DNA from 2 places in the Brevibacillus sp. 1238 genome. Region 2 is predicted to be linked to the other one. Evidence: predicted binding sites of a transcription regulator. Region 2 holds the regulator's gene; the other holds the start of a gene.
What was found. Region 2 encodes LexA, which represses DNA repair genes until DNA is damaged. Its sites were predicted from a motif close to CGAACATATGTTCG; they were not measured.

Region 1 (3,416 bases), on a different contig from region 2:
ATCGTGTCAAAAGCAAGCGAGGACTTCCCCGAACCGGACAAACCCGTCAAAACGACGAATTTGTCCCGCGGGATCACTACATCAATATTTTTCAGATTGTGGGCACGAGCGCCCTTGACGACAATATGTTCCAATGGCATGAAAGTACCTCTCCTTAGAGTTCCGCCTTCAGTTCCAAAATCAAATCACGCAGTTCGGCCGCACGTTCGAACATCAAGTTGCGCGCTGCTTCCTTCATTTCTTCTTCCATACGCTCGATAACAGCCAGTCGATCCTTCTTCGGCATCTTCTTGAAGTCCGCATGTGGCAAATAGTCTGCTTTTTCCTCTGCCACCTTGGTCGCCTCGATCACTTCGCGCACGGCCTTTTTCACCGTTTGCGGCGTAATTCCGTGTTTCTCGTTGTAAGCAATCTGAATGGCGCGCCTGCGCTCTGTCTCGCGAATCGCGGAGTTCATCGAATCTGTCATTTTGTCGGCGTACATGATGACGCGCCCCTCAGCGTTACGGGCTGCCCGGCCGATCGTCTGAATCAGCGAACGCTCGTTGCGCAGGAAGCCTTCTTTATCGGCATCCAAAATCGCCACAAGCGATACTTCCGGCAAGTCCAAGCCTTCCCGCAGCAGGTTGATCCCGATCAGCACGTCAAATTCGCCCAAACGCAAGGAACGCAAAATTTGCATCCGTTCGATCGTCTTGATGTCGGAGTGCAGATAGCGTACCTTGATTCCGATTTCCTTGAGGTAGTCCGTCAAGTCCTCGGACATTTTTTTCGTCAGAGTCGTGACCAGTACGCGCTCGTTTTTGGCAATCGTCGCCTGGATTTCCCCGATGAGATCGTCAATCTGTCCTTTGATCGGGCGAACCGAGATCGTCGGATCGATCAGCCCTGTTGGACGGATGACTTGCTGCACCACTTCCGGGCAATGCTCCAGCTCGTACGGGCCGGGTGTTGCAGAAATGTAGATAGCCTGGTTGACCTTTTCCTCAAACTCCTGGAATTGCAGCGGCCGGTTGTCCTTCGCAGACGGCAGGCGGAATCCGTGCTCAACCAGGACGTTTTTGCGCGCCTGGTCGCCGTTGTACATCCCCCGCACTTGCGGCAAAGTCATGTGCGACTCGTCGATCAGCAAAAGGTAGTCCTCCGGAAAGTAGTCCATCAAAGTGTACGGAGCGTGCCCTGCTGGCAGCCCTGTCAAATGTCGCGAGTAGTTTTCAATCCCGGAGCAAAAGCCCATCTCCAACATCATTTCGACATCGTAGCGCGTGCGCTGTTCCAGTCGCTGCGCTTCCAGCAGCTTTCCCGCCGCTTTAAGCTCGGCCAATCGCTCTTCCAGCTCCACTTCGATGCTTTGAACGGCCAGCTTCATTTTTTCTTCGCGGGTGACATAGTGAGAAGCAGGGAAAATGGCTACGTGGTCGCGCTGTCCCAAAATCTCTCCGGTCAACACATCGATAGAGGTAATCCGCTCAATTTCGTCCCCGAAAAACTCCACACGAATAGCCTGTTCGCTCTGCGACGCGGGAAAAATCTCCACGACGTCTCCACGAACCCGGAAGGTCCCGCGTGTGAAGTTGATATCATTGCGCGTGTACTGAATGTCGACCAGGCGATGCAAAATCTCGTCTCGGCCTTTTTCCATCCCCACTCGCAGCGACAGCAACAGTTCCTTGTACTCTTCAGGCGAACCCAAACCGTAAATACAAGAGACAGAAGCGACAATGATGACGTCCCTCCGCTCAAACAACGCACTGGTCGCCGAGTGACGCAGCTTGTCGATCTCGTCGTTGATGCTGGAGTCTTTTTCAATAAATGTATCCGATTGGGGAATGTATGCTTCTGGCTGATAGTAGTCGTAGTAGCTGACGAAGTATTCCACCGCGTTATTCGGGAAAAACTCCTTGAACTCTGCGCAAAGCTGGGCAGCCAGTGTCTTGTTGTGCGCCATCACCAGCGTCGGCTTGTTCACCTGGGCAATTACTTGGGCAGCCGTAAACGTCTTTCCCGTACCTGTTGCACCGAGCAGTGTCTGGTGCCGCTTGCCTGCCTGGATGCCTGCCACCAGTTCGGCGATAGCGGTCGGCTGGTCACCGGACGGTTGATACTCCGATACCAATTCAAAACGCTCCATTCCCTCGTTCATCTCCTCGTTGCAAGACTGTTCTATTTCCATTATAACACAATTTAAGCTCTGATAAGCCAGAAATTCGAACAAATGTTTGTCTTCATCCTTCGACAGATTATACCGATAATAAGTAGTAGTGCACAAGTATGTACGGTTAGACTCGCCACCTTCAGGGAGGATCGACATGTCAGATATCGGAACCACCGTTAAAAATAATCCTTATATACAGCCACACATGAGCTACCAGGGCAAAAAAGAGTTCTCGGCAGAGCTGGATAACAATGCGTTCATGAAACTTTTGCTGGAACAGTTGAAGCATCAGGACCCTACATCCCCGATGGATAACTCGCAGTTCATTCAGCAAACGAGCATGATGACCATGGTGGAGCAAATGAAAAAGATGTCCACCTTGATGGAGCAATCCAACAACAGCATGCTGACGCTGGAAAAATACGAAGCGCTGACCGGTCGCACCGCAACCTACTCCCTCACGACCAAAGACGAAGTGACGGGAGAAACTGCGACTCAAACAAAAGAAGGCGTGCTGGAAGCCGTCTACATGGACAAGGGCAAAATATACTTCCGCATTACTGGAGAGACTAACCCGATTCCGCTTGCAGACATCAAAGGACTGGAGTCGCAAGGCATGACGGGGAATGCGCTGGACAGCAGTCTCAAGTTCATGAATATGATCGGCAAAGACGTTTCGTACAAAACGACCAAAGAAATAGACAAAGACGGAAACCCGGCTACTACGGACGACATCACAAAAGTCGACGAAATCGCCAACGCCGTCATCACCGGGTTCACAACAAAAGACGGAATCACTCAGTTCTCGCTGAACAACGGTCAGACGGTCAAGCTCGATCAGGTCGTCGGCATGAGCGTGAAGCCGGAAAACAATGCCATGAGCAACTCGTTGCAATATGCACAAATGATCGGTTTCAACGTCACTTACACAGAAAGCCAAACCAACACGGACGGTTCAAGCTCAAACAACAGCCTGAATGGCGTCATCAAGGCTGTCAGCATGAAAAACGGCATCGTAGAGTTCGTCTTGGCTGATGACAAAAAAATTGCGCTGAATCAAATCACCGGATTTGAAGCGAGCGCCTAGTCTAGTTACACACAAAAGCCGCCTCTTCTGTAACGCAGAAAGAAGGCGGCTTCTTATTTTTGCTTATTCTTTGATAATGGTCTGCCCCGTCAAAGCATCAACATACACCGTCGTGTCAATCTTGGCATTTGCTCCGCAGAAGCAGTGCGAGCGAGTTTGCCGGAAAGACAGGTC
Region 2 (3,416 bases):
ATTTCCTCACGCAGTTGAACAATCTCGTCGTCAATGAGCGCAATCGTCTCTTTCAGCTTGTTTTGTTCTGCTTCGTAATCGCGGTGCTGGGTACTCACACCCATCCCCCCTCTCAGCTTTATCCATTATTTTTTATTATTGCATTTGCCGGGCAAGCCAAATCCCTACGGCGCATGAGGACAGCCCGACCACGATACTCGCGAGTGCATACAGCGTCCCGCGCAGCCATTGCCCGTCGCCCCAAAAAGAAACAACCTCCAGAGAAAAGGTGGAAAACGTCGTGAAGCCACCCATAACCCCTGTGGTAAACAAAATATACGCTTCGGGAGAAATGCCTCCCCGCTCTTTGCCGATCACAAACAACACGCCGATCAAAAATGAGCCGATGATGTTGGCTAACCAGGTGCCGATTGGCCACCCCGGCTGATTCGCCGCCAAAGACAACCAATAGCGAAACAATGAACCGACAGCACCGCCTACCGCTACAGCCACCCACGCCATCTGTTTTCCTCCTCTGTCGAATACCTGATAGTCATAAGGAACAAAAAGACACCCGAGCGTCAAGCAAGGATGTCTGCCTTATCAATACAAGTGAGCTTAATGTTTGGGACGATTCTCTTCAAGATCTTCCACATAACGGATGGAATCGAGATTCGCTTTCAGCGATGCCTTGACCGCATCAATGTACTTTTGTCGCAGAGCTTGCTGCTCTTGCTTTTCCTCATCGGTCAAACCAACCTCGCGCGATTTTTTGACCAGTTCGTTGATTCGTTTGATTTCCGCGTCAGATACCACGTACGGTTCCTCCCACCCAGTAGTAATGCCGTTTAATTATATCACATCAGGGCGAACTCGCAAGATGGAGACGAACCGGCAAGTGCTTTCTATCATTTCGGATCGGGAATGAGCAAGGTCTGTCCCGGATAAATCAGATTGCTCTGCAGATCGTTCGCCTCTTTAATATCCTGGATCAGATCGCGTACATCGACCGTCTCCGTTTGATGGCGGACTGCAATGGTCCACAAGCTGTCACCGTCGCGAACCGTCACTTCTGTTCCTTTTAGCGGCTCAGTGTGCGAAGAAGCAAACACCAGTTCGGTCAACAAGTAAAAAAAGAGAGAAAACGTAATCAGGAACAACAGGGCTTGGCCTCTGGTAATACCAAAACGGACGCGACGGGACGATTCTTTTTCAAAACGGTTAGGAATAGACATGACATTCATGGGATAACCTCCTGCAAACATACGTTCTATAAGTTCGTACCCTAATCATAAATGAGAACATATGTTCATGTCAATACGAAAACCTGCCCCTTTGCAAAATTCACGCAGGTGACGGCAAGATGGCCAATTCCCCTTTTGGTATGGGACAATCCGCGAACAGCCATGCTTCTGGCTCGCACCAACCATTCGACAAGAAACGTTCTTTCGGGCAAAAATTCCTGTTCGCCTTTTTATCGAACTTATGTTTGTCGAACGCAAGCTCCCATGGTATAATATAGGAAAATATGTTCGAGAAATCAGGGGTGTCTTTTTATGTCAAAATTATCTAGCAGACAACAAGCCATCATCGAATTCATTCGGAAGGAAGTTCGCGACAAAGGTTATCCTCCATCTGTGCGCGAAATCGGCGAAGCTGTCGGACTGGCTTCCAGCTCTACCGTACACGGCCACTTGGCCCGCCTGGAAAAGAAAGGCCTGATTCGCCGCGACCCGACCAAACCGCGCGCGATCGAGCTGTTGTCTGAAGAAGATCGCTTCCAGGACAACTTCGAAGACTCCGTTGTCCGCGTTCCTGTCATCGGGAAAGTAACTGCCGGGCAACCGATCACGGCGATTGAGGACGTAGAGGAATACTTCCCGCTTCCAGAAAATATCGTGACTTCAGACAAGGTGTACATGCTGCGCGTGTCCGGAAACAGTATGATCGACGCCGGAATCCTCGACGGAGACTACGTCATCGTGCGCCAGCAGCATGTGGCAAACAACGGAGATATCGTTGTCGCCATGACCGAGGAAGACGAAGCAACCGTCAAGCGCTTTTTCAAAGAAAAAAACCACTTCCGTCTCCAGCCGGAGAACGCCACGATGGAACCGATCATTTTGGACGCCGTTTCCATCCTCGGCAAAGTCATCGGCGTCTACCGCCTCATTCACTAATTTCGCGGCATACAAAAAGGACAGCCATCGCTGTCCTTTTTTCTCTCTATCTGGCGAGGAAAAACCAGATAATCATGGTCACCTGCAACACTACTTTGACTACTGCGCTTCCCAAAAAGCCGATCAGGGAGCCAAAGCCCGCTTTGACCGCCCGCTCGAAAGGCTGGTTCTGCACCAACAGCTCCACCAGCACGACAAAGACAAACGGCAAAATGATCATCCCAAATGGCGGGAACACGAAAATCCCGAGAAAAATCCCTGCGGCAGCCGCCACCGATGACCATTTGGAGCCGCCGTATTTTTTCACGAAATACATGTTGGTCAACAAGTCAGCGCCGTACAGCAAAATACTGAATACCACCATTCCCCACCAGAAGGACGCTGGCAACCCCGCTCCCGGATCTGCTATGAAAAAGTGGTAGAGCAAAAAGCCTGCCCACAGCAAAATCGTATCGGGTAACACAGGCAAAAATATACCTGCAATACTGAGCGCGAATAGCACCAAAACAACGATCCAGAGTAAAATATCCATCTGCATGCACTCCCCTCACATAGGTAATACGAGCAAAAGCGATTTTTGTTGCACACTTGTTTTCGCGAATCTATCATACTTGTTGCGACAAACATCTGCAAATACCGAAGGAAACAGGAGTTTTCTATGACGAGAAACTGGCGTGATCTCACCTATTTGCAAAACGGTACAGCAAAACAGCAAACAGCCGCACGAGCCATCGAACAAAGCGCGGTCTTGCAACGCCTGCAAGCTTTTGATCCGGTGCTCGCCGGAACGATTCCGCTCGACATCGATCTTGGCGACAGTGATTTGGACATCGTCTGCGAATGCTACGATCTTGAGCTGTTCGCCGAGATCGCCCGCAGCTTTTACGCAGACTGCGAAGGATACCAGGAAGCCCGCATGCCGGTACAAGCTGTGCCCACATGTCTTGTCTCCTTTTTTGCCCACGGCTTCTGGTTCGAGCTTTTTGCCCAACCGCGCCCCGTCGAACAACAAAACGCGTATCGGCACATGATCATCGAACATCGCTTGCTGCAACTGGCAGGACCGAAAGCGCGGCAGCACATCCGCCAGCTCAAGCAAAACGGCTTGAAGACAGAGCCAGCTTTTGCCTCCTACTTTCACATCCCGGGAGCTGACCCGTACCAAGCGTTGCTTGCGCTGGAGCCATGGACAGATGATCAGTTGCTTGACCTGATCGTCGGCCGATAAGCCGCAAAGATCGTGTTTTTTGAGTAACT

Region 1: a site for LexA is predicted at 2,209-2,222, ahead of uvrB (excinuclease ABC subunit UvrB). Genes of this name have one in related genera too.

Annotation. Positions count from the first base shown of each region.
Region 1 covers NZ_JARXWC010000005.1:15,589-19,004, forward strand. The annotation lists gene uvrA (excinuclease ABC subunit UvrA) at 1-140, opposite strand, end outside; gene uvrB (excinuclease ABC subunit UvrB) at 155-2,131, opposite strand; gene M2298_RS13690 (flagellar hook assembly protein FlgD) at 2,310-3,242, shown strand; gene M2298_RS13695 (hypothetical protein) at 3,306-3,416, opposite strand, start outside.
Region 2 covers NZ_JARXWC010000003.1:515,931-519,346, reverse strand. The annotation lists gene M2298_RS10195 (HelD family protein) at 1-98, opposite strand, end outside; gene crcB (fluoride efflux transporter CrcB) at 136-501, opposite strand; gene M2298_RS10185 (DUF896 domain-containing protein) at 598-795, opposite strand; gene yneA (cell division suppressor protein YneA) at 888-1,223, opposite strand; gene lexA (transcriptional repressor LexA) at 1,536-2,159, shown strand; gene M2298_RS10170 (DUF456 domain-containing protein) at 2,206-2,691, opposite strand; gene M2298_RS10165 (DUF4269 domain-containing protein) at 2,818-3,387, shown strand.